One region of the Pseudomonas frederiksbergensis genome, then DNA from elsewhere that is predicted to be linked to it. Evidence: predicted binding sites of a transcription regulator. Region 1 holds the regulator's gene; each other region holds the start of a gene.
The links. The regulator sigma-54, encoded in region 1, starts transcription at its own class of promoters, with help from an activator protein. The targets are predictions, from matches to a motif close to ANTGGCATNNANNTTGCTNT.
Positions count from the first base shown of each region.

Region 1 (7,985 bases):
TAAATTTTGCCCGTTGACCCACACTTCGCCACTTGAAGGGCGCAACTGCGCGCCCATCAGGCGCAACAGTGTGGTTTTTCCGCAACCGGAAGGTCCCATGATGCCGGTGACCTTACCGCGCGGAATGCGAATATCGACGTTATTGAAAATGCTGCGCGCGCCGCGCTTGAAGGACACTCCCTTCAGCTCGACCGCGTAGGCGTTATCGGCACTCATCTAAACTCCTTGCGATGCAAGCCTCTCACTCGGACGCCGCGCTCTCTGCCGAGAGCACATACATCCTGGGCAGGCCGAACTGGCGACGAACTATATCACTGCTAACACAAAGCGCCCAAGGCCGAAGCCAGCGGCGTTCAGCATCAAGACAGGCAAAAAGCCGCACGTTTCATCGTTTAGGGGAGCAGCCTGAACAAAGCACGACGAACTAACGTGAGGGATTTGATCATTACCGCTATAATCGCCGCCTTTTCATCAGGCTATACGATTTCTGACATGAGCCAATCCAGCGACCTGATTCAATCAGCACAACGCACCATCCGCCTCGAGCTTGAAGCCGTAGAAGGCTTGCTGGCCCACATCGACGCAGATTTCGTACGCGCTTGCGAGATGATTCTGGCCAGCAAAGGCCGCGTGGTTGTGGTCGGCATGGGTAAATCCGGGCACATCGGCAACAAGATTGCGGCCACCCTCGCCAGCACCGGCACCACGGCTTTTTTCGTACACCCGGCCGAAGCCAGTCATGGCGACATGGGCATGATCACTCGCGATGACATCATCCTCGCGCTGTCGAACTCCGGCTCCACCAACGAAATCGTCACGCTACTGCCACTGATCAAGCGTCTGGGCATCAAACTGATCAGCCTGACCGGCAATCCTGATTCGCCATTGGCGAAGGCTGCCGAAGTGAACCTCAATGTTCATGTCGAGCACGAAGCGTGCCCGCTGAACCTGGCACCGACCTCGTCCACCACGGCGGCGCTGGTAATGGGTGATGCACTGGCCGTTGCCTTGCTGGAGGCCCGCGGTTTCACTGCCGAAGACTTCGCGTTTTCACACCCTGGCGGCGCTCTGGGTCGCCGCTTGTTGCTGAAAGTCGAAAATGTCATGCACGCGGGCCAGGAGTTGCCGCAAGTCGTGCGCGGCACCCTGCTCAAAGACGCGCTGATGGAAATGACCCGCAAGGGCCTGGGCATGACCGTGGTACTGGAAGCTGACGGCAAACTCGCCGGCATTTTCACGGACGGCGACCTGCGCCGCACACTGGACCGGACCATCGACATCCATCAAACCACCATTGACGACGTCATGACGCCTCATGGCAAGACGGCGCGCGCCGAAATGCTCGCCGCCGAAGCCCTGAAAATCATGGAAGACCACAAAATCAGCGCACTGGTGGTGGTCGACAGCGAGGACCGTCCGGTGGGCGCCTTGAACATGCACGATTTGCTGCGTGCGGGAGTCATGTAATGAGCACGGACCTGCTGCAACGTGGCAAAAACATCAAACTCGCGGTTTTCGACGTCGATGGCGTGCTGACCGACGGTCGCCTGTACTTTCTCGAAGACGGCAGTGAGTTCAAGACGTTCAACACCCTCGACGGCCAGGGCATCAAGATGCTGATGGCCTCCGGCGTGACGACCGCCATCATCAGTGGACGCAAGACCCCGGTGGTCGAGCGTCGCGCCAAAAACCTTGGCATTCCTCACCTGTACCAGGGCCGCGAGGACAAACTGGTGGTGCTCGACGAGCTTCTGGCGCAACTGGGCCTAAGCTATGAACAGGTTGCCTACCTGGGCGACGACCTGCCGGACCTGCCGGTGATTCGCCGTGTTGGTCTGGGCATGGCAGTGGCCAACGCCGCCAGCTTCGTCCGCGAACAGGCTCATGGCATCACTCAGGCCCGTGGCGGCGAAGGTGCTGCTCGCGAGTTCTGCGAGCTGATCCTGCGCGCCCAGGGCAACCTTGAAGCGGCTAATGCCGCGTACCTGTGAGCCACTTATGCTGAGCAAGAAGATTCGCAACATACTGTTTTTCGGGGTTATTGCCGCGCTACTCGCGGCCGTTGGCTACTGGAACATCAGCCCGGAACGTTTTCTCGACAAACCGGTAGCGCACGTCGACGAGAGCCAGATCGACTACTACGCCATCAACGCCCACAGCGTGCAGTATCTGCCCGATGGTAAATTGCAGTACGACTTGACGTCCGACAAGGTCGAGCACATCAAAGCCACCGACATCACCCTGCTGACCAAGCCCGACCTGAACATGTACCGGGGCACTGCATTCCCCTGGCACGTCCAGAGCGAACGTGGCGAGGTCAATTCGGGCGGCACCGAAGTTGAATTGATCGACTCGGTACGTATCGCACGTACGGATGAGCAGAACCGTCCGATGCTGATTACCAGTAGTCGTATGACTGTATTCCCGCAACAGCAATATGCGCAGACCGAGCAAGCCGTTAGAATCGACGGCGCTGGTGGTGTATCGACTGGTAACGGAATGAAAGCGTATTTGAAAGACAGCAGGATACACCTGCTATCGAACGTAAGAGGACAGTATGAGGCTCGTTAAAACTCTCCCTATTTTGCTCAGTCTGGGCGCAGCACTGGGAAGCGTGAGCGCCTGGGCTCTGCCGAACGATAGCCAGCAACCCATTCGCATTCAGGCTGACGACGCTCAGCTGGATGACAAACAGGGCATCGCCACCTACAAAGGTGACGTGATCATCATCCAGGGCTCGATGAAAATCACCGGCAACACTGTGACCATCACCCGCACCAAAACCGGCGATATCGATGTCGTGACCTCGGTGGGCAACCTGGCGTATTTCGAGCAACTGCAGAAGGTTGGCGATCCGCAGCCGGTCAAGGGTTATGGGGTAACTATCCAGTACCATGCCGCGCAAAACCGCATCGTACTGATTGACCGCGCCAAGGTGATCAACGAAGGCAACACCACCGAAGGCGAGAAAATCGTCTACGACACCGTCAAGCAGGTTGCTAACGCAGGCCGCGCTACCGGCGCCTCGGTGACTGCGCCGCGCCCACGGGTCGACATGGTTATCCAGCCGAAAAAGAAAACCGACGAGCAGAAGGCCCAGTAATGGCAACTCTGAAAGCTCAGCATCTGGCCAAGAGCTACAAGAGCCGCCAGGTCGTGCGTGACGTCAGCCTGTCGATCGACAGCGGCCAGATCGTTGGCCTGCTTGGCCCGAACGGCGCCGGCAAGACGACCTGCTTCTACATGATCGTGGGCCTGGTTCAGGCCGATCAGGGGCGCGTACTGATCGACGACCTGGACGTCAGCCACCAGCCAATGCACGGGCGTGCACGAGCGGGTATCGGCTATCTGCCACAAGAAGCGTCGATCTTCCGCAAACTCTCGGTCGCCGACAACATCATGGCCATCCTCGAGACCCGCAAGGAACTCGACAAGGCCGGTCGTCGCAAAGAGCTGGAAAGCCTGCTGCAGGAATTCCACATCAACCACATCCGCGACAACCTCGGCATGAGCCTTTCCGGTGGCGAACGTCGCCGCGTGGAAATCGCTCGCGCCCTGGCCACGGCACCAAAATTCATCCTGCTCGACGAACCTTTCGCCGGCGTGGACCCGATTTCGGTGGGCGACATCAAGCAGATCATTCATCACCTCAAGGCCAAGGGTATCGGCGTGCTGATCACGGACCACAACGTTCGTGAAACCCTGGACATCTGCGAAACCGCCTACATCGTCAACGACGGCCAACTGATTGCCGAAGGCGACGCCGAAACCATCCTGGCCAACGACCTGGTCAAGGAAGTGTATCTGGGCCATGAGTTCCGCCTGTAAGCACTGAGGTGTCCGGTCAGTCGTCGGAGCGCTTGTCCCAATAAAAAACTAAACGTATTTATTGTTACAGCGCTCTAGGCAAACACTTCAGTTTCAGGCATATAATTTGCTTATGTTTGGCGCTCCGGCGCCCTGTAGTGGATGGCGCATGTGCGCCGGCGAATAAGGTGTTAAGCCCCTGCCATGAAACCATCGCTAGTCTTGAGAATGGGCCAGCAGCTGACGATGACACCGCAGCTGCAACAGGCCATCCGCCTGCTCCAATTGTCGACCCTGGACCTGCAACAGGAAATCCAGGAGGCATTGGAGTCCAATCCAATGCTCGAACGCCAGGAAGAAGGCGACGACTTCGATAACGCCGACCCGATGGCGGACAACATCGAGCAGAAACCCAATACCGATATCCAGGAACCCTCCTACCAGGAAACCGCCCCCACGGTAGATAACCTCGAGGAAGGCGACTGGAACGAGCGCATCCCTAACGAACTGCCGGTCGACACCGCTTGGGAAGACGTTTACCAGACCAGCGCCAGCAGCCTGCCGAGCAACGATGACGACGAATGGGACTTCACCACTCGCACCTCCGCCGGTGAGAGCCTGCAGAGCCATCTGCTCTGGCAATTGAACCTGGCGCCGATGTCCGACACCGATCGGCTGATCGCGGTGACCCTGATCGACTGCATCAACAACCAGGGCTATCTGGACGAAACCCTCGAGGAAATTCTCGAAGCCTTCGATCCGGAACTGGACATCGAGCTCGACGAGATCGAAGCCGTCCTGCATCGCATCCAGCAATTCGAGCCGGCCGGTATCGGTGCACGCAACCTCAGCGAATGCCTGTTGCTGCAACTGCGCCAATTATCCGCCAAGACCCCTTGGCTGGCCGAGGCCAAGCGCCTCGTCATCGATTACATCGACCTGCTGGGCAGCCGCGACTACAGCCAGCTGATGCGCCGCATGAAGCTCAAGGAAGATGAACTGCGCCAGGTCATCGAACTGGTACAGAGCCTCAACCCGCGTCCGGGCTCGCAAATCGAGTCCAGCGAAGCCGAGTACGTGGTTCCCGACGTCATCGTGCGCAAAGACAACGAGCGTTGGCTGGTCGAGCTGAACCAGGAGTCGGTTCCGCGTCTGCGCGTCAACCCGCAATACGCCGGTTTCGTCCGTCGCGCCGACACCAGCGCCGACAACACCTTCATGCGTAATCAGTTGCAGGAAGCGCGCTGGTTCATCAAGAGCCTGCAAAGCCGCAACGAAACCCTGATGAAAGTCGCCACCCAGATCGTCGAGCACCAGCGCGGCTTTCTTGAATATGGCGATGAGGCAATGAAGCCGTTGGTCCTGCATGACATCGCCGAAGCGGTCGGCATGCACGAATCGACGATTTCACGGGTGACCACGCAAAAATTCATGCATACCCCACGCGGTATTTATGAACTGAAGTACTTTTTCTCCAGCCACGTCAGCACCTCTGAAGGCGGTGAATGCTCGTCCACAGCGATCCGCGCGATCATCAAAAAACTGGTTGCCGCGGAAAATCAGAAAAAGCCGTTGAGTGACAGCAAGATCGCTGGTTTACTGGAGGCACAAGGCATTCAGGTGGCCCGTCGCACCGTCGCCAAGTACCGCGAGTCTCTGGGGATCGCGCCTTCGAGCGAACGCAAGCGATTGATGTGACGGGCTACGCCACAGCGTTCCAGGGTGTGTTCGAAAACTTTTCGGACACGCTCTAGTGGCAGGCAAACCAGCCTGCCACCTTATGCACTGGCAACGAAGGAGAAGCTGTATGCAAGTCAATATCAGTGGACACCAACTGGAAGTGACCGAACCCCTGCGCAAATACATCGGCGAAAAACTCGACCGATTGGAAAGGCATTTCGACAAGATCACCAACGTGCAGGTCACGATGACCGTCGAGAAGCTGTTGCAGAAAATCGAAGCCACGCTGCATATCCCCGGTGGAGAAGTGGTCGCCAACGCTGAGCATAACGACATGTATGCCGCGATTGACGCCCTGACCGACAAACTGGATCGCCAACTCAAAAAGCATAAGGAAAAGACCCAGGGCCAGCTCCAAGGCGCAACCGGTCGTTAATACTCCCAACCCATGATCCGACTTGAAAACATCCTGACCCCCGGCCGTTCTTTGGTGAACGTGCCGGGCGGCAGTAAAAAGAAAGCCCTCGAACAAATTGCCAACCTGATCGCCCGCGAAGTGCCGAGTCTGGCCATGCAGGATGTCTTCGAGAGCCTGGTCGCCCGTGAAAAACTTGGCTCCACCGGTTTTGGCAACGGCATCGCCATCCCACACTGCCGTCTCAAAGGCTGCGAGTCGCCCATCAGTGCCTTGATGCACCTGGACGCCCCTATAGATTTCGACGCCATCGATGGTGCTCCGGTCGACCTGCTGTTCGTTTTGCTGGTCCCGCAAGCCGCTACCGATGCGCACCTGGAGCTGCTCCGCCAGATCGCCAGCATGCTTGATCGTAAAGAAGTCCGCGATCGCCTGCGTAGCGCAAAAAGTAATGAAGCCTTGTACCAGGTTGTCCTCGACGAGCAGAACGGTCACTAATCATGCGCTTGATCATCGTCAGCGGCCGCTCTGGCTCAGGTAAAAGCACTGCCCTTGATGTACTGGAGGACAACGGCTACTACTGCATCGACAATCTGCCGGCCGGTCTGTTGCCAGAACTGGCCGAGCGCGCACTGGTTCATACCGAACTGGCGCAGCCACTGGTCGCTGTTTCCATCGATGCGCGTAACCTGCCGAGCCATCTGTCACGTTTTCCGGAGCTGCTGGAAGAAGTGCGCAGTCGGCACATTCAATGCGATGTGCTGTACCTGGACGCCGACGAAGAAACCCTGCTCAAGCGTTTCTCGGAAACCCGCCGCCGTCACCCACTGAGCAACGCCAACCGCTCGCTGGCCGAAGCCATCGATGACGAGACCAATCTGCTGGGACCGATTGCTGACCTGGCCGACCTCAAGGTCAACACCACCAACCTGAACCTGTATCAGTTGCGCGATACCATCAAGCTGCGGCTTCTGAACCAGCCAGAGCCGGGCACTGCGTTTTTGGTGGAATCCTTCGGCTTCAAGCGGGGCATGCCGGTGGATGCCGATCTGGTATTCGACGTACGTTGCTTGCCAAACCCGTACTGGAAGCCGGAACTGCGCGCTCAATCCGGGCTTGACCAGCCGGTTGCCGAGTATCTGGCGGCTCAGCCGGATGTCGAAGAGATGTTCCAGGACATCTCCACTTACCTGCTCAAATGGCTGCCGCGCTTTGCTGCCAGCAACCGCGCTTACGTCACCATCGCCATTGGCTGCACCGGCGGGCATCACCGCTCCGTCTACCTGACCGAACGTCTGGGTCAGGTCCTGCAACAATCCCTGAAGAACGTCCAGGTCCGCCACCGCGACCTTAGCTAAAGGATTCACACCGCGATGCCTGCTCTGGAAATTGAAATCATCAACAAACTGGGTCTGCATGCCCGTGCTTCCGCCAAATTTGTGGGCAAAGCTGCGGAGTTTCCCTGTGAGATCAGAGTGGGCCGCACCCCTGACGTGAACAAGATGGTCGATGGCAAGAGCATCATGTCCATGATGATGCTGGCCGCTGGCAAGGGAACGACGATCCACCTTAACGCAGAAGGTGAGCAAGCTCAGGATGCGCTGGATGCGTTGAAGGAACTGATCAACAACTATTTCGGCGAAGGCGAGTAAAGGATCGTCCGAACGCGGCCCGAGCCGGCGGCAGCTCCTACATGACGTGTGTTCGACGCGATATTCATTTGAACCCTGATCCCGTAGGAGCTGCCGTAGGCTGCGATCTTTTTCGCAGCCATTAAAAAAGCGCGCCACCCAATGGGTGGCGCGCTTTTTTGCATAACGGTAAAAGTTTAGCTGCCCGCCACCGTCATCCGCTCGATCAACACCGAACCGGTGCGAATGTTGCTGCGAAGCTCCAGGTCATTACCCACCGCAATGATCTGCTTGAACATATCGCGCATGTTGCCGGCGATAGTCACCTCCTGGACCGCGAACTGGATTTCACCGTTCTCGACCCAGAAACCCGCCGCGCCGCGAGAGTAGTCACCCGTGACCATGTTCAAGCCCTGACCCATCAATTCGGTCACCAACAAGCCACGCCCCAT
Region 1 covers NZ_CP017886.1:1,876,977-1,884,961, forward strand. The annotation lists gene BLL42_RS09340 (ATP-binding cassette domain-containing protein) at 1-216, opposite strand, end outside; gene BLL42_RS09345 (KpsF/GutQ family sugar-phosphate isomerase) at 493-1,467, shown strand; gene BLL42_RS09350 (KdsC family phosphatase) at 1,467-1,991, shown strand; gene lptC (LPS export ABC transporter periplasmic protein LptC) at 1,999-2,571, shown strand; gene lptA (lipopolysaccharide transport periplasmic protein LptA) at 2,558-3,103, shown strand; gene lptB (LPS export ABC transporter ATP-binding protein) at 3,103-3,828, shown strand; gene BLL42_RS09370 (RNA polymerase factor sigma-54) at 4,012-5,505, shown strand; gene hpf (ribosome hibernation-promoting factor, HPF/YfiA family) at 5,615-5,923, shown strand; gene ptsN (PTS IIA-like nitrogen regulatory protein PtsN) at 5,936-6,400, shown strand; gene rapZ (RNase adapter RapZ) at 6,403-7,260, shown strand; gene BLL42_RS09390 (HPr family phosphocarrier protein) at 7,276-7,554, shown strand; gene pmbA (metalloprotease PmbA) at 7,731-7,985, opposite strand, start outside.

Region 2 (7,985 bases), 580 kb from region 1:
CAGTAGCAGGGCTTGTTTCTCGGGCGTCAGGCGGTTCCAGACATCGATCATCTTTTCAGCAGTGCCGATCAGTACGCTGGCCTGGCTTTCGGTGAAGGTGTCGGTCATGTGCGGGTCCTTGGTTCAGGCTGTGTGGAAAGCGCATGAGTTAGCGCTTTCCACACGGTCTGGGTAGTGCTTTTTCAGTCTTCGCTGTCGGCCTTGCGGCTGCCAGTGGCTTCTTTCGGCTCGGGCTGTTGGGCGCCGGCTTGTTGCGGGGTTGTCTGCGCAGTCTCGTGCAGGCTTGGGAAGGGGAGATTAGGAATCTCGTGCATGGTGGTTGCTCCTCGCAAGGTCTGTTTTTAAATCGCTGTGTAGATCCGCGCTTTTAAAAAGCCTTGGCAGGATACAGCAGGGGAGATGACAAAAAGACTTTTATCTCCCTTTGTTGCGACGGATGGCCGCAGGAGGAGGTGCAAATGAACGGCAAAAGATCGCAGCCTGCGGCAGCTCCTACAGGATGTACGTCGATCCAATGCAGGAGCTGCCACAGGCTGCGATCTTTTAAGGGCGGCAGACGTCGGCGATGGCTTGCGCCAGCACATCCAGACGTGTGGCATCAATCCCGGCGACGTTGGCGCGGCCGGAGTTGACCATGTACACGCTGTGGTTGTCCCGCAGGTTTTTCACCTGCGCCGGTGTCAATCCGGTGTAGGAAAACATCCCGCGTTGCACACCAATATGCGCGAAGCGTTCGCCCAGTCCGTGTGGCTCCAGCGCTTCCACCAGGCCCGAGCGCAGTTGCGCAATGCGCAAGCGCATGGCCTCCACTTCATCGGCCCACAGCTGTTTCAGCTCCGGGTCGCCGAGGATGGTCGCCACCACGGCAGCGCCGTGATCCGGTGGTGTCGACCACAGGTTGCGGGCGATGTTGGCCAATTGGCTGCGGATATCCACAAGCTTCTCGGCATCCTCCGTGCAGACGATCAACGCGCCGGTGCGGTCGCGGTACAGGCCAAAGTTTTTCGAGCAGGAACTGGTGATCAGCAGCTCTGGCAGTTCAGCAGCAAACAACCGCACTGCCCAGGCGTCCTGCTCCAGACCATCGCCAAAACCCTGATAAGCGAAGTCGATCAGCGGCAGCAGTTCTCGGTTGCGAACCACTTCCAGCACGCGGCGCCAGTCATCGTGCGACAGATCGAAACCGGTCGGGTTGTGGCAGCAGGCGTGCAGCAGCACCACGTCGCCCTTGGGGATCAGGTTCAGGGTCGCCAGCATCGCTTCGATGTCGAGGCGGTTGTCACTGCCCACGTACGGGTAGTGGCTAACCTTGAGGCCGGCGGTGGCGTAGATGGTTTCGTGAATCGGCCAGGTCGGGTTGCTCAGCCAGATGCCGCGCCCTGGCAGGCATTGCGCAATGAAGTCTGCGCTCAAGCGCAAGGCGCCCGTGCCACCCGGAGTCTGGGTGGCGCCGGCACGCTGCTCGGCGATCAGCGCGGAATCGGCGCCGAGCACCAGCTCATTGATCGCGTTACCAAACGCCGCGTCACCGTGACCACCGATGTAGGTCTTGGTGGTCTGGCGATCCACCAGCCGCAGTTCGGCGAGTTTCACCGACTGCGGAATCGGCGTCAGGCCCTGGGCATCCTTGTAGACGCCTACGCCAAGGTCGAACTTGCGCGGATTGCTGTCCTGCGCATAGGCCTCCATCAGGCCGAGAATCGGGTCGCCGGGTACTCGGCCGATGGCGTCGAAATGCATTATTTGCGGCCCTCGGCGTCTTTCGCCATTTCGTCAGTGCGCGCGGCCATGATGAAGTCGTTGCGGTGCAGGCCTTTGATCGAGTGGCTCCACCAGGTCACGGTGACTTTGCCCCACTCGGTGAGCAGGCCAGGGTGGTGACCTTCGGCCTCGGAGATTTCGCCCATGGCGTTGGTAAAGGCCAGGGCGAATTTGAAGTTCTTGAACAGGAAGACTTTTTCCAGCTGCATCACGCCGTCGCGAACTTCGATGTTCCAGTCAGGGATCTGCTTGATCAGTACCGGCAGTTCTTCGTCGCTGACGTGTGGGGCATCGGCACGGCAGGCTTCGCAATGGGCTTGGTTCAGAGCGTTCATGGTTTATTCCTGAATTCAGTTCTTGTTAGACGTTGTTACTTTTTACGGGCATTTGCAAGGTTGCCGCGACTGCGGCGCACTCAGGCTGCCTTGGGTTTAGGCGGAAACTTCGGTGCGTGCAATCCCAGCTGCATACCTTTGTGGGCCATGCCCATGATGTCCTCGTGGGCCAGATCGAACAGGCGCTTGAGGTTGGGCAGGACAAAGTACAGCGGTTGCAGGATGTCGATGCGATACGGCGTGCGCATCGCTTCCAGCGGATCAAAGGCTTGATGCTCTGGCTCGCCGGACAGGCTGTACACGGTTTCTTTCGGCGAGGAGAGGATGCCGCCGCCGTAGATGCGTTGACCTTCTGGGGTGTCGACCAGGCCAAACTCGATGGTCATCCAATACAGGCGCGCCAGATAGACACGTTCTTCCTTGGAGGCCTGGAGGCCGAGTTTGCCGTAAGTGTGGGTGAATTCGGCGAACCAAGGGTTGGTCAGCAGCGGGCAGTGCCCAAAGATTTCGTGGAAAATATCCGGCTCTTGCAGGTAATCCAGTTCTTCGCGAGTACGAATAAAGGTCGCGACCGGAAACTGCTTGTTGGCCAGCAATTCAAAGAAGGTCTGGAACGGAATCAGCGCCGGTACGCGGGCGACTTGCCAGCCGGTGGTCTCGCCGAGGACTTTGTTGATTTCGTCGAGTTGCGGAATGCGGTCATGGGGCAGGCCGAGTTTTTCGATGCCGTCCATGTATTCCTGGCACGCACGACCCTCGAGCACTTTCAGCTGGCGAGTGATCAGCGTGTTCCACACTGCGTGTTCTTCAGCGGTGTAGTGAATAAAACCTTGCGCATCGGGCTCGCGGGCCACGTATTGCGTCTGCTTCATGCTGCTCTCCTGCAAAGGGATACGTTCTTGTTATGTCTTGCGTATAGACCTAGAAATACGCCGAAGTGTGCGACCTTGCAGCAGGGTTTGAGCGTTGCGCGTAGGGAAAGTCGCGGTTTTTCGTAAAGTATTCGTTACGAATTGGCGGCTGTGGCGCAGGTATTGAGATTTTCGGGTTTGAAAAGGCCTTGAGCTGTCACATAATCTTGACGATAAACTTCGCGTCTCGGCAGAAAAATCCTCGCCATGCGCCCCATTCACCACCGTTGGGCCTTTATATGCGTATCAAAGTCCATTGCCAGAACCGCATCGGCATCCTGCGCGACATCCTCAACCTGCTGGTGGAGTACGGGATCAACGTTGCTCGAGGTGAGGTCGGCGGCGAACATGGCAACGCGATCTATCTGCATTGCCCGAACCTGATCAACATTCAGTTCCAGGCGTTGCGTCCAAAGTTCGAGGCAATAGCTGGTGTATTCGGCGTCAAGCGCGTAGGGCTGATGCCCAGCGAGCGTCGGCACATGGAGTTGAATGCCTTGCTCGGCGCGCTGGAGTTTCCGGTGCTGTCGATCGACATGGGCGGCTCAATCGTTGCGGCCAACCGCGCCGCCGCGCAATTGCTCGGTGTGCGGGTGGACGAGGTGCCGGGCATTCCCTTGTCGCGTTATGCCGAGGACTTCGATCTCCCGGAACTGGTTCGAGCCAACAAATCGCGGATCAATGGCTTGCGGGTCAAGGTCAAGGGCGATGTGTTCCTGGCCGATATCGCGCCGTTGCAATCGGAGCATGACGACAGCGAGGCCATGGCCGGCGCTGTGCTGACGCTGCACCGGGCGGACCGGGTCGGCGAACGCATCTATAACGTGCGCAAGCAGGAGTTGCGCGGGTTCGACAGCATTTTCCAGAGTTCCAAGGTCATGGCCGCGGTGGTTCGCGAGGCGCGGCGCATGGCGCCACTGGATGCGCCGCTGCTGATTGAAGGCGAGACCGGCACCGGTAAAGAACTGTTGGCGCGCGCCTGCCATCTGGCCAGCCCGCGTGGGCAGTCGCCGTTGATGGCGCTCAATTGCGCCGGGCTGCCAGAGTCGATGGCCGAGACCGAGCTGTTCGGTTATGGCCCGGGTGCGTTCGAAGGGGCGCGGGCCGAAGGTAAGCTCGGGCTGTTGGAGCTGACGGCGGGCGGTACATTGTTTCTCGACGGTGTCGGGGAAATGAGCCCGCGCTTGCAGGTGAAACTGCTGCGGTTTTTGCAGGACGGTTGCTTCCGCCGGGTCGGCAGCGATGAAGAGGTTTACCTGGATGTGCGGGTGATCTGCGCCACTCAGGTCGATTTGTCTGAACTGTGTGCCAGCGGTGAATTCCGTCAGGATCTTTACCATCGTTTGAATGTGCTTTCACTGCACATCCCGCCGCTGCGTGAATGCCTCGACGGTCTGACACCGCTGGTAGAGCACTTCCTCGATCAGGCCAGTCGGCAGATTGGTTGTCCATTGCCGAAGCTGGCACCGGCGGCGATGGATCGGCTCAGCCATTATCACTGGCCGGGCAATGTCCGGCAGTTGGAGAACGTGCTGTTTCAGGCGGTTTCGTTGTGTGACGGCGGCACGGTCAAGGCTGAACATATTCGCCTGCCTGATTACGGTGTGCGCCAGCCTCTGGGGGATTTCTCGTTGGAAGGTGGGCTGGATAAAATTGTCGGGCGTTTCGAAAAGGCTGTGCTGGAGCGGCTGTATTCCGAGTACCCCAGCAGTCGCCTGCTGGGCAAGCGCCTTGGCGTTTCCCACACCACCATTGCCAACAAGTTGCGTGAGTACGAAGTGGGTAAGGACAATACCTGAAGATCAAAAGATCGCAGCCTGCGGCAGCTCCAGAATGAACCCCTATTCAGCGTAGGAGCTGCCGCAGGCTGCGATCTTTGCCGCCAAGCGGCATAACCGCGCCGGTTTTTCGTCTTTGACACCATTGCCCATTCCCCTCCAGTTCCTCCCAAGTCCTTTGTTTAGAGGGCTTCGAACCCCTGCGTGAAAGTTGGTCTGCAAATTGCTTGAGGCTCAGCAGTACAGCGGTGGGCGGCAAACGTCCGACATGCAGAGGAAAGACTGTGGACAAGTACCTTTATGTGGCAATGACCGGCGCCAGCCAGAACGCACTGGCGCAAAAGGCTCATGCCAACAACCTGGCGAACATCTCCACCAACGGTTTTCAAAAGGACCTGGAGCAGGCGCGGTCGATGCCGGTGTTTGGTGACAGCTTTCCGGCGCGCGCGTTTGCCCTGACCGAACGTCCGGCCACCGACTTCTCTCCTGGCTCAATGATAGAAACCGGTCGTGACCTCGATGTGGCGGTCCAGGGTAATGGCTGGATTGCCGTACAGAATCCGAGCGGTGGCGAAAGCTATGTGCGCACCGGCAGTCTGAATATCGACGCTCTGGGCGTGTTGCGCGCTGGCAACGGTATGCCGGTCATGGGCAATGGTGGTCCGATTGCCGTGCCGCCCGAGCAGAAAATCGAAGTGGGTCAGGACGGCACCATCAGCATTCGGTCGATGGGTGAAGGTCCGCGCGTCATGGCAGAAATTGACCGCATCAAGCTGGTCAACCCGGACATCAAGAACATGACTAAAGGTCTGGACGGTTCGATCCATACCGCCGACGGCAAGCCGGCACCGGCCGATGCCAACGTGCAACTGGTGTCGGGTTTTCTTGAGTCGAGCAACGTCAACGCCGTTGAAGAGATGACCTCGGTGTTGGCCTTGTCCAAGCAATTCGAGCTGCACATCAAGATGATGAACACCGCCAAAGACGACGACCAGGCCATGGCTCGGGTCTTGCAGATCAGCTAATTATCAGAACGTCGCGCCGTAAAACAGGCGCACGAGGAGAATTGAATGCTTCCGGCTCTATGGGTTGCCAAAACAGGTCTGTCCGCCCAGGACACCAACCTGACGACTATTTCCAACAACCTGGCGAACGTATCGACCACGGGTTTCAAACGTGACCGTGCCGAGTTCCAGGACTTGTTGTACCAGATCAAGCGTCAGCCAGGCGCCCAGTCGACCCAGGACAGCGCACTGCCGTCGGGTCTGCAATTGGGTACCGGTGTGCGCATTGTCGGCACTCAGAAAAACTTCACCGCCGGTAGCCTGCAAACCACCGATCAACCGCTGGACATGGCGGTCGACGGTCGGGGTTTCTTCCAGATCCGGCAGCCGGACGGCACGACCGCCTACACCCGTGACGGTACGTTCCACCTGGACTCCAATGGCCAGATCGTTAATGCCAGTGGCTTTGCCCTTGAGCCGGCTATCGTGATTCCGAACAACGCTCAGACCTTTACGGTCGGTCGTGACGGTACGGTGTCGATCACCGTTCCAGGCGCCGCCGCCGCGCAAGTGATCGGCAACCTGCAAACCGCCGACTTCATCAACCCGGCCGGCCTGCAGGCGACGGGTAACAACCTGTTCCAGGAAACCGCCGCCAGCGGCGCGCCGCAAGTCGGCACCCCGGGCCTGAACGGTTTTGGTACCACGCTGCAGAACACCCTGGAAACCTCCAACGTCAGCACCGTTGAAGAGATGGTCAACATGATCACCACTCAACGTGCCTACGAGATGAACTCCAAGGTGATCTCCACCGCCGACCAGATGCTCTCGTTTGTCGCGCAGAATCTGTAATCAAGTCTATGAGGTGGCATGAAGCCGCCTGCAACACCGTGAGGTAGGGTCATGAATCGCTTTGTATCTGTTCTCGCACTGAGTGGGATCGCCGTGCTCGCGGGCTGCGTCGGCCCGACGCCGAAGCCCAATGACCCGTACTACGCGCCCGTGTTGCCTCGTACGCCGCTGCCGGCAGCGGCGAACAACGGCTCGATCTATCAGGCCGGTTTCGAGCAGAATCTGTATGGCGACCGCAAGGCATTCAGGGTCGGTGACATCATCACCATTACCCTGAACGAGAAGACCCAGGCCAGTAAAAACGCCAACTCCCAGGTGGACAAAACCAGCAAGACCGGACTCGGTCTGACCTCGTTGTTCGGTGGCACCCCGGCCACCAATAGCCCTCTGAGTCTGAGTGCCAATTACAGCGGTGACCGCGCAACCAAGGGTGACAGCAAGGCAGGGCAGGGCAACAGCCTGGTCGGTTCGATCACCGTCACCGTTGCCGACGTGTTGCCCAACGGCATCATTGCCGTGCGTGGCGAGAAGTGGATGACCCTCAACACCGGTGATGAGCTGGTGCGCATTGCCGGTCTGGTCAGGGCGGACGATATCGCTACCGATAACACGGTGTCGTCGACGCGTATCGCTGATGCGCGCATCACCTATTCGGGGACCGGTTCGTTTGCCGACGCGAGTCAGCCAGGCTGGTTCGACCGTTTCTTCTTAAGCCCGTTGTTCCCTTTCTAGGTGATGAAACGACTCATGTTTAATTTCAAGCACCTGATGGCGGCCATGTTGTTGCTGTCCACCTCCCTCGGCGTTCAGGCCGAGCGGTTGAAGGACATCGCCAGTATTTCGGGCGTGCGTTCCAACCAATTGATCGGCTACGGCCTGGTCGTCGGGCTTAACGGCACGGGTGACCAGACCACGCAAACCCCGTTCACCCTGCAGACCTTCAACAACATGCTCTCGCAGTTCGGCATCAAGGTGCCGGCCGGTTCCGGCAACGTGCAGTTGAAGAACGTCGCGGCGGTGTCGATCAGTGCCGACTTGCCGGCGTTCGCCAAGCCGGGTCAGCAGGTTGACATCACCGTGTCCTCGATCGGTAACTCCAAGAGCCTGCGCGGCGGCACCTTGCTGCTGACGCCGCTCAAGGGGATCGACGGTAACGTTTATGCGATCGCTCAGGGCAACCTGGTGGTCGGTGGTTTTGATGCCGAGGGGCGCGACGGTTCGAAGATCACCGTCAACGTTCCGTCGGCCGGTCGCATCCCGGGCGGTGCGTCGGTCGAGCGTTCGGTGCCGAGCGGTTTCAATCAGGGCAACAGCCTGACCCTCAATCTCAATCGCTCCGACTTC
Region 2 covers NZ_CP017886.1:1,295,828-1,303,812, reverse strand. The annotation lists gene BLL42_RS06540 (hypothetical protein) at 1-108, opposite strand, end outside; gene BLL42_RS30765 (hypothetical protein) at 183-314, opposite strand; gene BLL42_RS06535 (amino acid aminotransferase) at 544-1,740, opposite strand; gene BLL42_RS06530 (4a-hydroxytetrahydrobiopterin dehydratase) at 1,740-2,096, opposite strand; gene phhA (phenylalanine 4-monooxygenase) at 2,177-2,968, opposite strand; gene BLL42_RS06520 (sigma-54-dependent transcriptional regulator) at 3,247-4,806, shown strand; gene BLL42_RS06515 (flagellar basal body rod protein FlgF) at 5,070-5,810, shown strand; gene flgG (flagellar basal-body rod protein FlgG) at 5,856-6,641, shown strand; gene flgH (flagellar basal body L-ring protein FlgH) at 6,693-7,373, shown strand; gene BLL42_RS06500 (flagellar basal body P-ring protein FlgI) at 7,389-7,985, shown strand, end outside.
Region 2: BLL42_RS06515 (flagellar basal body rod protein FlgF) is a predicted target of sigma-54. The motif match lies at 4,996-5,015, and genes of this name have one in related genera.

Region 3 (7,985 bases), 920 kb from region 1:
ATGCAGATCGCTGCCAGCGTGTACATCACCAGCAAGGTGCGAATACCACCGAAACGATCCGCCAGTGCACCACCGAGTGGCCGCATCAAACTGCCGCCGAACACACAGGCTGCGGTGTAGTAACCGGCGGTGACCGGGCTCAGGCGATATTGGTCGTTGAAGTAGCCGGGCAGGGCGCTGGCCAGGCCGATGAAACCACCGAAGGTCACGCTGTAGAAAAACATGAACCACCAACTGTCGCGGTCACCGAGGGCCTTGAAGTAGTCGCTCATGGCTTTGGCTTTCGGCCGTTCAGGCGCGTTTTTCGCCAGCCAGGCGAAGATGATCAGCGTCAGGATCAGTGGGATCAGCGCGAAGCCAAAGACGTTGCTCCAGCCAAATGAGGCAGCCAGTATCGGGGCGATCAGTGCGGCGAACACCGTGCCCGAGTTGCCCGCACCGGCAATGCCCATCGCCTTGCCCTGATGCTGTGGCGGATACCACTGCGAAGCCAGGGGCAGGGCGACGGCGAAGGAGGCGCCGGCCATGCCGAGGAACAGGCCCAGCAGCAATGCTTGCTCGTAGCTGTGGATACCGAGCTTCCAGGCACCGAACAGGGCGCAGATCACAATCACCTGGCCGATCAGCCCGGCGGTTTTCGGCGACAGACGATCTGCCAGCAGTCCCATCACGAAGCGCAAGAACGCCCCGGCCAGAATCGGCGTGGCCACCACGAGGCCGCGTTGCTGGGTAGTCAGATGCAAGTCAGCGGCGATCTGCACCGCCAACGGGCCGAGCAGGTACCAGACCATGAAGCTCAGGTCGAAATACAGAAAGGCCGAGAAGAGTGTCGGGGTATGGCCGGATTTCCAGAAGCTTGAATTCATCGCGCACCTCAGCTGTGAAGAGTCTCGAAGGGAGTCATGAGCTTTGCGGTGGGGCGCCGCGACGGCCGCACCACCGGCCCCGGGCTGTGGGGCCAAAACGAAAAAACGCCGCAACCCGCTGCGCTTGCGCGAAAGGGGTGTGCGACGTCTTTGTCGTAGGTGGGGCAACCGCCGTTGGCTACCTGTGCGGTTTACATAGCGAGATCTGTGCCACATTCGGAATGTGTAGTGGGGTCGGAAAGATCGCAGCCTGCGGCAGCTCCTACATTGGAATGGCGTACACCCTGTAGGAGCTGCCGCAGGCTGCGATCTTTTGCGGGTCAACCACCCAGCAATTCGCTCATGGCAATGATCTGCTCGGCCACCTGGATAAGCTTCTGTTGGCGGCTCATGGCCTGGCGGCGCATCAGGGTGTAGGCCTGTTCTTCATTGCAGTCCCTCATTTTCATCAGCAAGCCCTTGGCCAGTTCGATGCGCTTGCGCTCGGCCAGTTGCTGGTCGCGGGCCTGGAGTTGGGCGCGCAGGGCCTGATCGCTTTCAAAACGTGCCATGGCCACGTCGAGGATCGGTTGCAGGCGCGCGGCATGAATGCCTTCGACGATGTAGGCGCTGACGCCGGACTTGATCGCCTGACGCATCACGTCCGGGTCGTGCTCGTCGGTGAACATCACGATCGGCCGTGGCTGGTCGCGGCTGACCAGCACCACTTGCTCCAGCACATCGCGGCTCGGTGACTCGGTATCGATCAGGATCACGTCCGGGCGCACCGTTTCGACGCGTGCAGGCAGGTCGATGGTCAGGCCTGATTCATCGATCACCTCAAACCCGGCTTCGGTCAGCGCGGCCTTGAGGCGCCCAACCTTTTTCGCGGTGTCGTTGATCAGCAGGATACGCAACATATTTGCAGGCTCCTGTCAGCGGCGGGCGAGAAGGGCGGGGGTGTCGGCCATGGCGTGCAGCTTGAAACTGCGGGCATACGCCGCCGGGTCCGAACCGTTCCATATTTTACCGTCGATCAACTGGCTGCTGCGCATGTCCTGAGCCCAGGCCGTAACACCCAGCGCAGTCGCTGCGTCGTGGTAGATACCGAGTTGCTGGACCTGGCGTGCCACGTCTAGATAGTCCGGGTCTTCGCGCAATAAGCCCCAGCGCCGGAACTGGGTCATGAACCACATGCCGTCGGAAAGGTACGGCACGTTGACCTCGCCGCCGCCGTGAAAGCGCAGCGCGTGAGGGTCCTGCCAGCGATTGCCAAGGCCGTCGGCATAATCCCCCAACAAGCGCGGTTCGATGCAGTCGATCGGTGCGTCCAGGTATTCGGCGGCACTCAACAGTTGCGCGGTGCTGCGGCGGTTTTCCGTGCTTTGTTCAATGAAGCGACTGGCCTCCAGGATCGCCATGACCAGTGCCCGTGCGGTGTTCGGGTACTGCTCGACAAAGGCTCGGGTGCAGCCGAGAACTTTTTCCGGGTGGTCGGGCCAGATGGTCTGGCTCGTCGCCAGGGTGAAGCCGAGGTTCTGCTTCACTGCACTGGCGCTCCAGGGTTCGCCGACGCAGAAGCCGTCGATCCGTCCGGCCTGCAGGTGCGCGACCATTTGTGGCGGTGGCACCACGACGCTGTCGACATCCTGCAACGGATGGATGCCCTGGCTCGCCAGCCAGTAATACAACCACATGGCGTGTGTGCCTGTGGGAAAGGTCTGGGCGAAGGTGAGTTTTGAGTGACTTTGGTGCACGTGACGGTCCAGCGCTTCAGGACCGGTCACGCCCAGCCCTTGCAGACCATGAGAAAGGTTGATGCTCTGGCCGTTCTGGTTCAGGCCCATGAGCACGGCCATGTCCGTCGCCGCGACGCCGCCGATGCCCAGATGCACCGCATAGATCAAGCCGTAGAGGCTGTGGGCGGCATCCAGTTCGCCGCTGACCAGTTTGTCCCGCAGGTTGGCCCACGACGATTGGCGCTTGAGGTTCAGGGTCAGCCCGTAGGGTTGGGCGAAGCCCTGGGTCGCAGCAACCACCACGGAAGCGCAGTCGCTCAGGGCCATGAAGCCAAGGTTGATCGCGGTCTTTTCCGGGGCATCGCTGCCGTTGATCCAAGCCAGCGGTCCTGCTACAGATTCAGTCATCACATAAGCACCTTGCATGAAAAAAGCGCCGTCCCCAGGCCCCTTGTGCACGTAAGGCCAGGTAACGACGCCGTTGTCCTTTTTAATCGCAGCCTGGCACTCATCCCGCTATTGGTATGGGGGCAGATGAGCAGGTTGGTGCAAGGCATATGCCATTGATGGCTGATTTTGTCGTGCGCCTCGCTTGCGACGTCGATGCACGGCTATAATCGCCGCCTTATTTCGCCGCCAACCGAGTCAAATTCGCCCATGTATACCCTGGCCCGCCAACTGTTGTTCAAACTCTCCCCGGAAACCTCCCACGATCTGTCCCTGGACCTGATCGGCGCAGGTGGGCGTTTGGGTCTCAATGGCTTGCTGTGCAAGGCGCCAGCGCAGTTGCCAGTGAATGTCATGGGCCTGGACTTTCCGAACCCGGTGGGTCTGGCGGCCGGTCTGGACAAGAACGGTGCGGCCATCGACGGGTTCGCGCAATTGGGTTTCGGCTTCGTTGAAATCGGCACCATCACCCCGCGTCCGCAACCGGGTAATCCGAAACCACGGATTTTCCGCTTGCCGCAAGCCGAGGCGATCATCAACCGCATGGGGTTCAACAACCTTGGCGTCGATCATCTGCTGGCACGGGTGGCGGCTGCCAAATACAAGGGCGTGCTGGGGATCAACATTGGCAAGAACTTCGACACGCCGGTTGAGCGTGCGGTCGACGACTACCTGATCTGCCTGGACAAGGTCTACGCCCACGCCAGTTACGTGACGGTCAACGTCAGTTCGCCGAACACGCCAGGCCTGCGCAGCCTGCAATTTGGTGATTCACTCAAGCAACTGCTCGAAGCCTTGCGTCAGCGCCAGGAAGACCTGGCTCAACGCCACGGCAAGCGTGTACCGCTGGCGATCAAGATCGCGCCGGACATGACCGACGAAGAAACCGTTCAGGTGGCTCAAGCGCTGATCGACACCGGGATGGACGCGGTGATTGCGACCAACACCACCCTGAGCCGTGTAGGCGTCGAAGGCATGGAATACGGTGACGAGGCGGGTGGATTGTCTGGCTCCCCGGTGCGCGACAAGAGCACTCACACGGTCAAGGTGCTGGCGGCTGAGCTGGCTGGACGTTTGCCGATCATCGCGGTGGGCGGTATTACCGAAGGCAAGCATGCGGCTGAGAAAATCGCTGCGGGCGCCAGTCTGGTGCAGCTGTATTCGGGCTTCATTTACAAAGGCCCGGCGCTGATTCGCGAATCGGTGGATGCCATCGCCGCCCTGAGGTAAGTACAGACCTCCTGCGCGAAATCTTTGTGGCAACGGAAATAAAAAAGGGCTCCTCGAAGGAGCCCCTGGGCCGAAGCCCGCCGTCCGGAGAGGACGTGCGTGGTTAAGTCGTTACGTAATCAAGTTTTTGTGTCGGAGTATGTGCCCTGTTTAGCCGACGGCGTGAAGTTCGTTGAGTCTATGGATTCCCGCAGTGCCGGTCATACCGTCCCAGTTGTCGCCGCGTCCTTCTCGCCAGCCGTTGATCCAGGCTTGACGTACCGACGGTAGAGTAAATGGGCAAAGCTCACGGGATTTTCCACCAACGCCATATTGATATCCGCGCAAAAATGCTCTTTCCAACGGATCACGCTTAAGTCTTCTCATAGGGTGTTGCCCTCACTTGTTGACTGTTTTCGTCGCGTTGACCTCTATCGAGGTCAGGCAGAAAAATTTCTGCCGTTGGTGGCTCGCTGCCGGCGTCACGAGCCAAGGTGTTGACGTCGTTGCGGCGTCAACCTGTATTGAGTTCTAACCAATGCGTCACATCGAGGGAATGATCGTTTTGTCATAAGGACGTAACGATAATGATGCTAAGGCCATAAGTAACACGATGTAATTTTCGTATTCATTGACCAAAGCCCGATATGATCAGCCTTTCACTGGATGATGAGGCTGATTTTTTAGTGAAAATGTCCACCCGTTGCACTCGGGTACTATTCGACGAAGGGTCGAGTTATGACATTTTGTTGCACAGAATTTTTTATCTGCCTGGGCATCTAAGCTCATTCAACCGGTTGGTTGAGTGAGCGGCCAGGGTGGGACGGCACACTTTCGTGCCACGCGAGCGCTCTTCAAGAAAAGCGCTTGATTGAAAACCGAGCGGTCAATGCGTTGCCCGTTCACTTATTGCTAAAGGCCCTGGAACTCCCATGTCGGATCGTTACGAACTCTTCCTCACTTGCCCCAAGGGCCTCGAAGGCCTGCTGATCGAGGAAGCCGTCGGGCTTGGCCTTGAGGAAGCGCGTGAGCACACGTCGGCCGTGCGCGGCATGGCCGACATGGAAACGGCTTATCGCCTGTGCCTGTGGTCGCGTCTGGCGAACCGGGTGCTGCTGGTGCTCAAGCGTTTCCCGATGAAGGACGCCGAAGACCTGTACCACGGCGTGCTGGATATCGAGTGGCAAGACCACATGCTCAATGACGGCACCCTGGCCGTCGAATTCAGCGGTCACGGCTCGGGCATCGACAACACGCACTTTGGCGCGCTGAAAGTGAAGGACGCCATTGTCGACAAACTGCGCACCCCGTCGGGCGAGCGTCCGTCCATCGACAAGCTCAACCCGGACCTGCGCGTTCACCTGCGTCTGGACCGTGGCGAGGCGATCCTGTCTCTCGACCTGTCCGGCCACAGCCTGCACCAGCGCGGTTACCGCCTGCAGCAAGGTGCAGCGCCACTGAAGGAAAACCTCGCCGCGGCGATTCTGATCCGTTCCGGCTGGCCACGCATTGCGGCTGAAGGCGGCGCCTTGGCTGACCCGATGTGCGGTGTCGGTACCTTCCTCGTCGAAGCCGCGATGATCGCTGCCGACATGGCGCCGAACCTGCGTCGCGAGCAGTGGGGCTTCACCGCCTGGCTCGGTCATGTGCCAGCGCTGTGGAAAAAACTTCACGAAGAAGCCGTCGCCCGCGCCGCTGCCGGTCTGGCCAAGCCACCGCTGTGGATTCGCGGTTACGAAGCCGACCCGCGCCTGATTCAACCGGGCCGCAATAACGTCGAGCGCGCAGGCTTGAGTGAGTGGATCAAGATCTACCAGGGTGAAGTCGCAACCTTCGAGCCGCGTCCGGACCAGAACCAGAAAGGCCTGGTGATCTGCAACCCTCCGTATGGCGAGCGTCTGGGCGACGAGGCGAGCTTGCTCTATCTCTACCAGAACCTCGGCGAGCGTCTGCGCCAGGCCTGCCTGAACTGGGAGGCGGCGGTGTTCACCGGCGCGCCGGATCTGGGCAAGCGTATGGGGATTCGTAGCCACAAACAGTATTCGTTCTGGAACGGCGCCTTGCCGTGCAAATTGCTGCTGATCAAAGTCCTGCCGGACCAGTTCGTCACCGGTGAGCGTCGTACCCCGGAACAGCGTCAGGCTGAACGTGAACAGGCGGCCTACGATCAGGCGCCGGTCGAGCCGCAAGAGCGTCAGTACAACAAGAACGGCAACCCGATCAAACCCGCCCCGGCGCCGGCTCCTGTTATTGAACAGGCACGTCTGAGCGAAGGCGGGCAGATGTTTGCCAACCGCCTGCAAAAGAACCTCAAGGCCATGGGCAAGTGGATCAAGCGCGAGGGTATCGACTGCTACCGCGTTTACGATGCCGACATGCCGGAATATTCCATGGCCATCGACCTGTATCACGACTGGGTCCATGTCCAGGAGTACGTGGCACCGAAGTCGATCGATCCGGAAAAAGCCTCGGCGCGGATGTTCGATGCGCTGGCGGCCATTCCGCAAGCCTTGAACATCGATAAGAGCCGCGTGGTCGTCAAGCGTCGCGAGCGTCAGAGCGGCTCCAAGCAGTACGAGCGCCAGAGCGCGCAGGGCAAGTTCACCGAGGTGAATGAAGGCGGCGTGAAGTTGCTGGTCAATCTGACCGACTATCTCGACACCGGGCTGTTCCTGGACCACCGTCCAATGCGTCTGCGGATTCAGAAGGAGGCGGCCGGCAAGCGCTTCCTCAACCTGTATTGCTACACCGCAACAGCCAGCGTCCACGCGGCCAAAGGCGGCGCGCGCAGCACTACCAGCGTCGACCTGTCGAAAACCTACCTGGATTGGGCGCGCCGCAACCTGTCACTGAACGGTTTTTCTGACAAGAACCGCCTGGAGCAGGGCGATGTGATGGCTTGGCTGGAAGCCAACCGTGACGAGTTCGACATGATCTTTATCGATCCGCCAACCTTCTCCAACTCCAAGCGCATGGAAGGGATCTTCGACGTGCAGCGTGACCACGTGCAGTTGCTGGACCTGGCCATGGCTCGTCTGGCGCCGGGTGGCGTGTTGTATTTCTCCAACAACTTTCGCAAGTTCCAGCTCGAAGAAAACCTCACGGCGCGCTATGCCGTCGAGGAGATCACCGCTCAAACCATCGACCCGGACTTTGCCCGTAACGGCAAGATCCATCGCGCCTGGAAAATCATGGCGCGCTAACGCCTGATTGGATCCATAGAGCCTTGATTTTTCGAGGCTCTTTGGTCTTTTTGCGCTGGCTAATCTAATGGCTAATGGCTATAACTTTACTCAAAGCCAGGTGACGCCAAAGCACGCCGGCGTTTTGAGTTTCGCTTATGCCGTTGCACGCCGTACGACCCAAGATCTTGGGCTTCATCAGTGAAGATGTTTCGGCCTGGCTCGTTGCGCTGCTAGTTCTACTGGGCGGTGGCGTGCTGACGGGGCTGCTCGCCTGGGCCAGCTTCAATGCGCACCATCAGCAGATGGCGCAGCGTTTTCATTTGCTGGTCAACGAGCGCAAAAGCCGGATTGCCGAGCGTTTCGACGATCAGGAACAGCGCCTTGATAGCGTGCGGCGATTCTTCGTCAACTCCGAATCGGTCTCTCGTGAAGAGTTCGACGGCTTTACCAAAGCACTGTTGCATAGAACTCAGGCCTACGCCTGGGCGCCGTTGGTTGCCCGCAGTGAACGTTCCGCGTTCGAGCGACGGGTGCGCGAGCAAGGTAAAACAGGGTTTTCC
Region 3 covers NZ_CP017886.1:960,452-968,436, reverse strand. The annotation lists gene BLL42_RS04785 (nitrate/nitrite transporter) at 1-866, opposite strand, end outside; gene BLL42_RS04780 (ANTAR domain-containing response regulator) at 1,187-1,765, opposite strand; gene BLL42_RS04775 (CmpA/NrtA family ABC transporter substrate-binding protein) at 1,781-2,992, opposite strand; gene BLL42_RS04770 (quinone-dependent dihydroorotate dehydrogenase) at 3,242-4,261, shown strand; gene rmf (ribosome modulation factor) at 4,412-4,627, opposite strand; gene rlmKL (bifunctional 23S rRNA (guanine(2069)-N(7))-methyltransferase RlmK/23S rRNA (guanine(2445)-N(2))-methyltransferase RlmL) at 5,173-7,443, shown strand; gene BLL42_RS04750 (sensor domain-containing diguanylate cyclase) at 7,581-7,985, shown strand, end outside.
Region 3: BLL42_RS04775 (CmpA/NrtA family ABC transporter substrate-binding protein) is a predicted target of sigma-54. The motif match lies at 3,130-3,149, and genes of this name have one in related genera.

Region 4 (7,985 bases), 690 kb from region 1:
GCGTGCTTCGATACGGCGAGCGCGAGGGCTCGACACGTAAGGAATACGGATCGAAGCGGAACGGTTGCGAGCCGAGTAGGCCAACATCACTGGAGCTTCGAAACCTGGGACCAGACGCTTGTAGGAGTTGGTCGACGGGTTGGTGAAGCCGTTCAGGGCCTTACCGTGCTTGATGATGCCGCCGATGAAGTACAGGGCGGTATCGGACAGGCCGGCATAACCTTCGCCTGCAAAGGTGTTCTTGCCATCTTTGGCGATGGACAGGTGAACGTGCATACCCGAACCGTTGTCGCCATACAGCGGCTTAGGCATGAAGGTCGCGGTGCGGCCGTATGCATCAGCAACGTTGTGTACGCAGTACTTCAGGGTCTGAACTTCGTCAGCCTTGGCGACCAGGGTGTTGAACTTCACACCGATTTCGTTCTGGCCGGCAGTTGCCACTTCGTGGTGGTGAACTTCGATGACCAGGCCCATTTCTTCCATGGCGTTGCACATGGAGGTACGGATTTCATGGTCGTGGTCGAACGGCGGAACCGGGAAGTAGCCGCCTTTGACGCCTGGACGGTGGCCTTTGTTGCCGCCTTCCACGTCCTGGTCGGACATCCACGAACCTTGTTCGGAGTAGATTTTGAACATCGAACCGGAGATGTCGGACTTGAACTTCACTTCGTCGAAGATGAAGAACTCAGGCTCTGGACCGACGAAAACGGTGTCGCCGATACCGGTGGACTTCAGGTACTCCTCGGCACGCTTGGCGATGGCACGTGGGTCACGGTCATAGCCTTGCATGGTCGAAGGCTCGATCACGTCGCAAACCAGGATCAGGGTCGGCTCTTCGGTGAACGGATCGAGGACAGCAGTGCTGTCGTCCGGCATCAGGATCATGTCGGAGGCTTCGATGCCTTTCCAGCCAGCAATGGAGGAACCATCGAACATTTTGCCTTCTTCGAAGAAGGCTTCATCCAGCGCATCACGAGCCGGCATGGTCACGTGGTGCTGAGTGCCTTTGGTATCAGTGAAGCGCAGATCAATCCACTTGACGTCATGATCTTTGATGAGTTGAACCGACTTCGACATAGTGCCTCCGGGTGGCTTCGGGCGGGTAGTGGAGTGCCCTTAGAATATGGGTGATGCCGGCGCGAATACTCTGCCTTGGCAACCTGCCTCACAAGGGAGCAAATTGCATGCCAGTGCCCCGACTTGGGTTTTCTGCCCCAATATCACGCTTACAAAGGTGCAAAGCGCCTTAAAACTGAAAATCTCGCCCCTTAATGTAGCGCTCAATTTCACAATTGACCTGTTTTGGTGCATCGAAAACCTTCTGCACATTAACTGGTTAAACCTTGAGCAATTTCCGCTATAATCCGCGCCCCCCTTTTTCGGCTGGCCCTGCGCGCGCTGTTTTCATGAAACTAATCGTAAAAGTCTTCCCCGAGATCACCATAAAGAGCCGCCCGGTACGGACGCGTTTCATCCGTCAATTGGCCAAGAACATCCGTGCCGTGCTCCGCGATCTGGACCCGGCTGTGGTGGTGAACGGCGTGTGGGACAACCTCGAGCTGGAAACGCACGTCAGTGATCCAAAAGCCCTGAAGGACATGACCGAGCGGCTGAGCTGCATGCCGGGCATCGCGCATTTCCTGCAGGTCGACGAGTACCCGTTGGGTGACTTCGACGACATCGTCGCCCAGTGCAAGCAGCACTACGGTGAGTCGCTGACCGGGAAGATTTTTTCGGTGCGCTGCAAGCGTGCCGGCAAGCACGAATTCAGCTCGATGGACGTCGAGAAATACGTCGGCAGCCAGCTGCGTCGTCAGTGCGGCGCCGCCGGTATTTCGCTCAAGAACCCGGAAATCGAAGTTCGCATCGAAATTCGCGACCAACGGTTGTTCGTGATCCACAGCCAGCACAACAGCATCGGCGGTTATCCGCTGGGCGCGCTGGAACAGACCCTGGTGCTGATGTCCGGCGGTTTCGATTCCACCGTCGCGGCTTACCAGATCATGCGCCGTGGGCTGATGAGCCATTTCTGCTTCTTCAACCTCGGCGGGCGTGCCCACGAATTGGGCGTGATGGAAGTCGCGCACTTCATCTGGAAGAAGTACGGCAGCTCCCAACGCGTGTTATTTGTCAGTGTGCCTTTCGAGGAAGTGCTGGGAGAAATTCTCGGCAAAGTCGATAACAGTCATATGGGCGTAGTATTGAAGCGTATGATGTTGCGCGCTGCGTCCCGAATCGCTGATCGGCTGGACATCGAGGCGCTGGTCACCGGCGAAGCGATTTCCCAGGTTTCCAGCCAGACGCTGCCGAACCTGTCCGTGATCGACTGCGTGACCGACAAGCTGGTATTGCGCCCGCTGATCGCCAGTCACAAGCAGGACATCATCGACATGGCCAACGAAATCGGCACCGCCGATTTCGCCAAGCACATGCCAGAGTACTGCGGGGTCATTTCGGTGAACCCCAAGACCCACGCCAAGCGTCCACGCGTGGAGCATGAAGAGAAAGAATTCGATATGGCGGTGCTCGAGCGTGCGCTCGAGAACGCCAAACTGGTGCCGATCGATCGCGTGATCGACGAATTGGGCCAGGATGTGCAGATTGAAGAAGTCAGTGAAGCGCTGGCCGGTCAGATCATCATCGACATCCGCCACCCGGATGCCGCCGAAGACGACCCGCTTGAGCTTGCTGGCATCGAGGTACAAACGATGCCGTTTTATGCTCTGAACGCTCGTTTCAAGGAACTGGACCCTACTCGCCAGTACCTGCTGTATTGCGACAAAGGCGTGATGAGTCGCCTGCATGCTCACCATTTGCTCAGTGAGGGGCATGCCAATGTGCGCGTTTATCGACCGAGCTAAGAGCCCGGGGCTGTTTGCCTGTGGCCTGCGTCACCGGCCCCCCGACGCCGCCGTCAAGCTGTAACGGCAAGGCCTGACTCTACTGTAAATCGCTGCCAAGACTTGTCAGCACACCGAATCCTCTGATCGAGATACACAAGTGATCGAAAATCTACGCAACATCGCCATCATTGCTCACGTTGACCATGGTAAAACCACCCTGGTAGACAAGCTCTTGCGTCAATCCGGCACCCTGGAGCGCAACGAGCTCAACGACGAGCGCGTGATGGACTCCAACGACCAGGAGAAAGAGCGCGGTATTACCATTCTGGCGAAAAACACCGCTATCAACTGGAACGGCTACCACATCAACATCGTGGACACCCCGGGCCACGCCGACTTCGGCGGCGAAGTTGAACGTGTAATGTCGATGGTTGACTCCGTTCTGCTGCTGGTTGACGCTCAAGACGGCCCTATGCCGCAAACCCGTTTTGTGACCAAGAAGGCTTTCGAAGCCGGCCTGCGTCCAATCGTGGTGATCAACAAGGTTGACCGTCCAGGCGCACGTCCGGACTGGGTTCTGGACCAGATCTTCGACCTGTTCGACAACCTCGGTGCTACCGAAGAACAGCTGGACTTCAAAGTCGTCTACGCCTCGGCCCTGAACGGCATTGCCGGTCTGGAACACACCGACATGGCTGAAGACATGACTCCGCTGTACCAGTCGATCGTCGACAACGTACCTGCGCCGAAAGTTGACCGTGACGGTCCGTTCCAGATGCAAATTTCCGCTCTGGACTACAACAGCTTCCTGGGTGTTATCGGTGTTGGCCGTATCGCTCGTGGTCGCATCAAGCCGAACACTCCGGTTGTGGCTATCGATGCTGACGGCAAGAAGCGTAACGGTCGTATCCTGAAGCTGATGGGTCACCACGGTCTGCACCGCATCGACGTTGAAGAAGCAGCTGCCGGCGACATCGTCTGCATCAGCGGCTTCGACCAGCTGTTCATCTCCGACACTCTGTGCGACCCACTGAACGTCGAAGCGATGAAGCCGCTGACTGTTGACGAACCAACCGTTTCGATGACCTTCCAGGTAAACGACTCGCCTTTCTGCGGTAAAGAAGGCAAGTTCGTGACCAGCCGTAACATCAAGGAACGTCTGGACAAAGAGCTGCTGTACAACGTTGCTCTGCGCGTTGAAGAAGGCGACTCGGCTGACAAGTTCAAGGTTTCCGGCCGTGGTGAGCTGCACCTCTCGGTACTGATCGAAACCATGCGTCGCGAAGGCTTCGAAATGGGCGTTGGTCGTCCGGAAGTGATCATCCGCATGGTTGACGGCGTCAAGCACGAACCGTACGAAAACGTGACCATCGACCTGCCGGAAGAATCCCAGGGCTCGATCATGGAACAGATCGGTATCCGTAAAGGCGACCTGACCAACATGGTTCCGGATGGCAAGGGCCGTGTGCGCCTTGAGTACAACATCCCGGCTCGTGGCCTGATCGGTTTCCGTAACGAGTTCCTGACCCTGACCTCCGGTGCAGGCATCCTGACCTCGATCTTCGACCGTTACGACGTGATGAAGTCCGGCGATATGTCCGGCCGTCAGAACGGCGTTCTGGTTTCGGTTGCTACCGGTAAGGCGCTGACTTACTCGCTGGAAACCCTGCAAGCTCGCGGCAAACTGTTCCTGGGTCACGGTGAAGACGTGTACGAAGGTCAAATCGTCGGCATCAACAGCCGCGACAACGACCTGGGTGTTAACCCGACTAAAGGCAAGAAGCTCGACAACATGCGTGCTTCGGGTAAAGACGAAACCATCGCACTGGTTCCGCCTATCCGTTTCACCCTGGAGCAGGCTCTGGAGTTCGTACAAGAAGACGAACTGTGTGAAGTCACTCCTAAGTCCATCCGTCTTCGCAAGAAGATCCTGGGCGAAAGCGAGCGTACCCGCGCTGCCAAGAAAAGCGGCAACTGAGTTTCGACTTAGTTAGCGCTTGAAAAAACGCCCCCGACCGCAAGGTCGGGGGCGTTTTTGTTTGTCTGGAGCAAAAATCAAAAGATCGCAGCCTGCGGCAGCTCCTACGTTGGATTGGCGTACATCCCGTAGGAGCTGCCGAAGGCTGCGATCTTTTCGGGTTTAAAACCTTTCCAACGTCCGGCTACTGCTGCTCTCGCGCACGACTTCTTTTGGCTTGTACGCGCAATACCCAGGCCGTGGGCCGATTTTCGGGTGATTGCGGCACGTGTCCGGGCGCTTTTCATAAATAGTGCACAAACGGCTCTTACGATCCAGGTACAGGCAATCGTTGTTGCTCATGCGCTGGAGCGTGAAGATCTCGGACTTCTGGTTATAGCGCTCGACGATTCCTTCCTTTTGCAAGCGCTTGGCGATGTTCTTTGGTGGTTCGCCGAGTTCGAATTCGTCGACGATGCCGATGCGGATCAGGTCTTTGATCTTGACCTCGACCGGCAGCGTGCAGCAACTGGACACGCACGAGCCGCACATCGGGGCAGAGTACTTGGCCCAGGTATCGAGACGGTCGATCTCCGCGGCGGCGATCAGGTTCGGCTTCATCATGTGGTATTACCAGCGTGCATCAGGGCGCGCGATCATACCGGGACGGGTGATTTTTTGAACGACCATTTGCCGGTTTTTTATGGCTACGCTGAATTTTCCAAACTATCGGCACGCCATCTGCATCTTTTCAACGCGTACCGGCAAGGACAGAGGCTTGATTCAGGCGATTGCAAAAAACGCCGAACCAGTGCATTTGTCTCGTGTCAGACCGACTAGGCTCAGTCAATTCCATGCTCGCCCGAGGTCCTATCGATGACTCAAGAACCACTTGTTCGCGAAGCTGAGGTGGCCGCATTTCGCGACGCCGTATTGACCAAACTTACCTATGCAGTGGGCAAGGACCCGGATCACGCCTTTGACCATGACTGGTTTGAAGCCATTGCCCTGGCCGCACGTGATCACATGGTCGAGCACTGGATGGACCACACGCGGCAGATCTACCGCAAAGGCCAGAAGCGCGTTTACTACCTCTCGCTGGAGTTCCTCATCGGCCGCTTGCTCTACGATAGCCTGAGCAACCTTGGCCTGCTCGACGTGGCCCGCGAAGCGCTGACCGAGTTGGGCGTAGACCTGGAGCGCATTCGCCTGCTGGAGCCGGACGCTGCGCTGGGCAACGGTGGTCTCGGTCGTCTGGCGGCGTGCTTCATGGAAAGCATGTCGACACTCGGGATTGCCGGCCATGGCTACGGTATTCGTTATGAACACGGCTTGTTCCGTCAGGCGATTGTCGATGGTTGGCAGCAGGAGCAGACCGAAAACTGGCTGAATTTCGGCAACCCCTGGGAGTTCGAGCGGCCGGAAGTGATTTACCCGATCGGTTTCGGCGGTGGCGTAGAGACCGTGGTCGATGCCAGCGGCAAGACCAGGCAAGTCTGGTCGCCTTCGGAAACCGTGCGGGCGGTAGCCTATGACACGCCGGTGGTCGGCTGGCGCGGCGCTAGCGTCAACACCTTGCGCCTGTGGCGTGCACGGGCCATGGAGGATTTGCATCTGGAGCGTTTCAACGCCGGAGATCACTTGGGTGCGGTGGCCGAAGTGGCCCGTGCAGAAAGCATCTCCCGTGTGCTGTATCCGGCTGACAGCACCGAGGCCGGTCAGGAGCTGCGGCTGCGTCAGGAGTACTTCTTCGTCGCCGCCTCCTTGCAGGACCTGTTGCGCCGTCACCGCAACATGCACACCTCGGTGCTGACCCTGGGCGATCACGCGGCGATCCAGCTCAACGACACTCACCCCTCGATCGCCGTGGCCGAATTGATGCGTCAACTGATCGATGTGTACGACGTGGCGTGGGATGCGGCCTGGCAGATCACTGTCGATACGCTTTCCTACACCAACCACACGCTGCTGCCGGAAGCGCTGGAAACCTGGCCGGTGGGGCTGATGGAGCGGATGTTGCCGCGGCACATGCAGATCATCTATTTGATCAACGCCCAGCACATCGACTCGCTGCGAGCCAAAGGCATTCATGACTTTGACGTATTGCGCGCGGTGTCGCTGATCGAAGAAGACAACGGTCGCCGGGTGCGCATGGGTAATCTGGCGTTTCTGGGTTCCCACAGTGTTAACGGCGTGTCCGGCTTGCACACGCAACTGATGCGCAGCACGGTGTTTTCCGAGCTGCACAAGCTGTATCCGGAGCGGATCAACAACAAGACCAACGGCATTACATTCCGCCGCTGGCTCTATCAGGCCAACCCGGAACTGACGGCGATGATGGTCGATGCGCTGGGCCCGGACTTGTTGGATAACCCGGAGCAACGGCTGATCGGCCTGGAGCCGTTTGCCGAGAAGGCGGCGTTCCGCAATAAGTTCGCCGAGCAGCGTCTGCACAGTAAAAAGGCGTTGGCCTATCTGATTCATGAACGGTTGGGGATCGCGGTTAACCCGGCGGCGATGTTCGACGTGCAGGTCAAACGGATTCACGAGTACAAACGCCAGTTGCTCAACCTGATGCACACCGTGGCGCTGTATCAGGCGATCCGCGCCGAGCCGGAAATCGATTGGGTGCCGCGGGTGAAGATCTTCGCCGGCAAAGCCGCGGCCAGTTACCACCAGGCCAAACTGATCATCAAGCTGACCAACGATATCGCTCGAGTGGTGAACAACGACCCGACGGTGCGCGGCCTGTTGAAGGTGGTGTTCTTGCCCAACTACAACGTCAGCCTGGCGGAGAGCATCATTCCGGCGGCCGACTTGTCGGAGCAGATTTCTACGGCCGGTTTTGAGGCTTCCGGTACCAGCAACATGAAGTTCGGCCTCAACGGCGCACTGACCATCGGCACTCTGGACGGTGCCAACGTGGAAATGAGTGAGCGCATTGGCGTGGAGCACATGTTCATCTTCGGTCTGACGGCGCAGCAGGTTGAGGCGCGCAAGCAGAATCACGAGTTCCACGCTGCGCCGGATATCGCCGCCTCCCATCGGCTGAACGATGTGTTGCAAGCAATTCGCGGCGGTGTGTTCTCCCCGGATGAGCCGTCGCGTTACACCGGGTTGATCGATTCGTTGATCGACTATGACCGCTTCCTGGTCTGCGCCGACTTCGACTCCTACTGGCACGC
Region 4 covers NZ_CP017886.1:2,563,449-2,571,433, reverse strand. The annotation lists gene glnA (glutamate--ammonia ligase) at 1-1,077, opposite strand, end outside; gene thiI (tRNA uracil 4-sulfurtransferase ThiI) at 1,407-2,861, shown strand; gene typA (translational GTPase TypA) at 3,001-4,821, shown strand; gene BLL42_RS12380 (YkgJ family cysteine cluster protein) at 4,984-5,424, opposite strand; gene BLL42_RS12375 (glycogen/starch/alpha-glucan phosphorylase) at 5,677-7,985, shown strand, end outside.
Region 4: glnA (glutamate--ammonia ligase) is a predicted target of sigma-54. The motif match lies at 1,173-1,192, and genes of this name have one in related genera.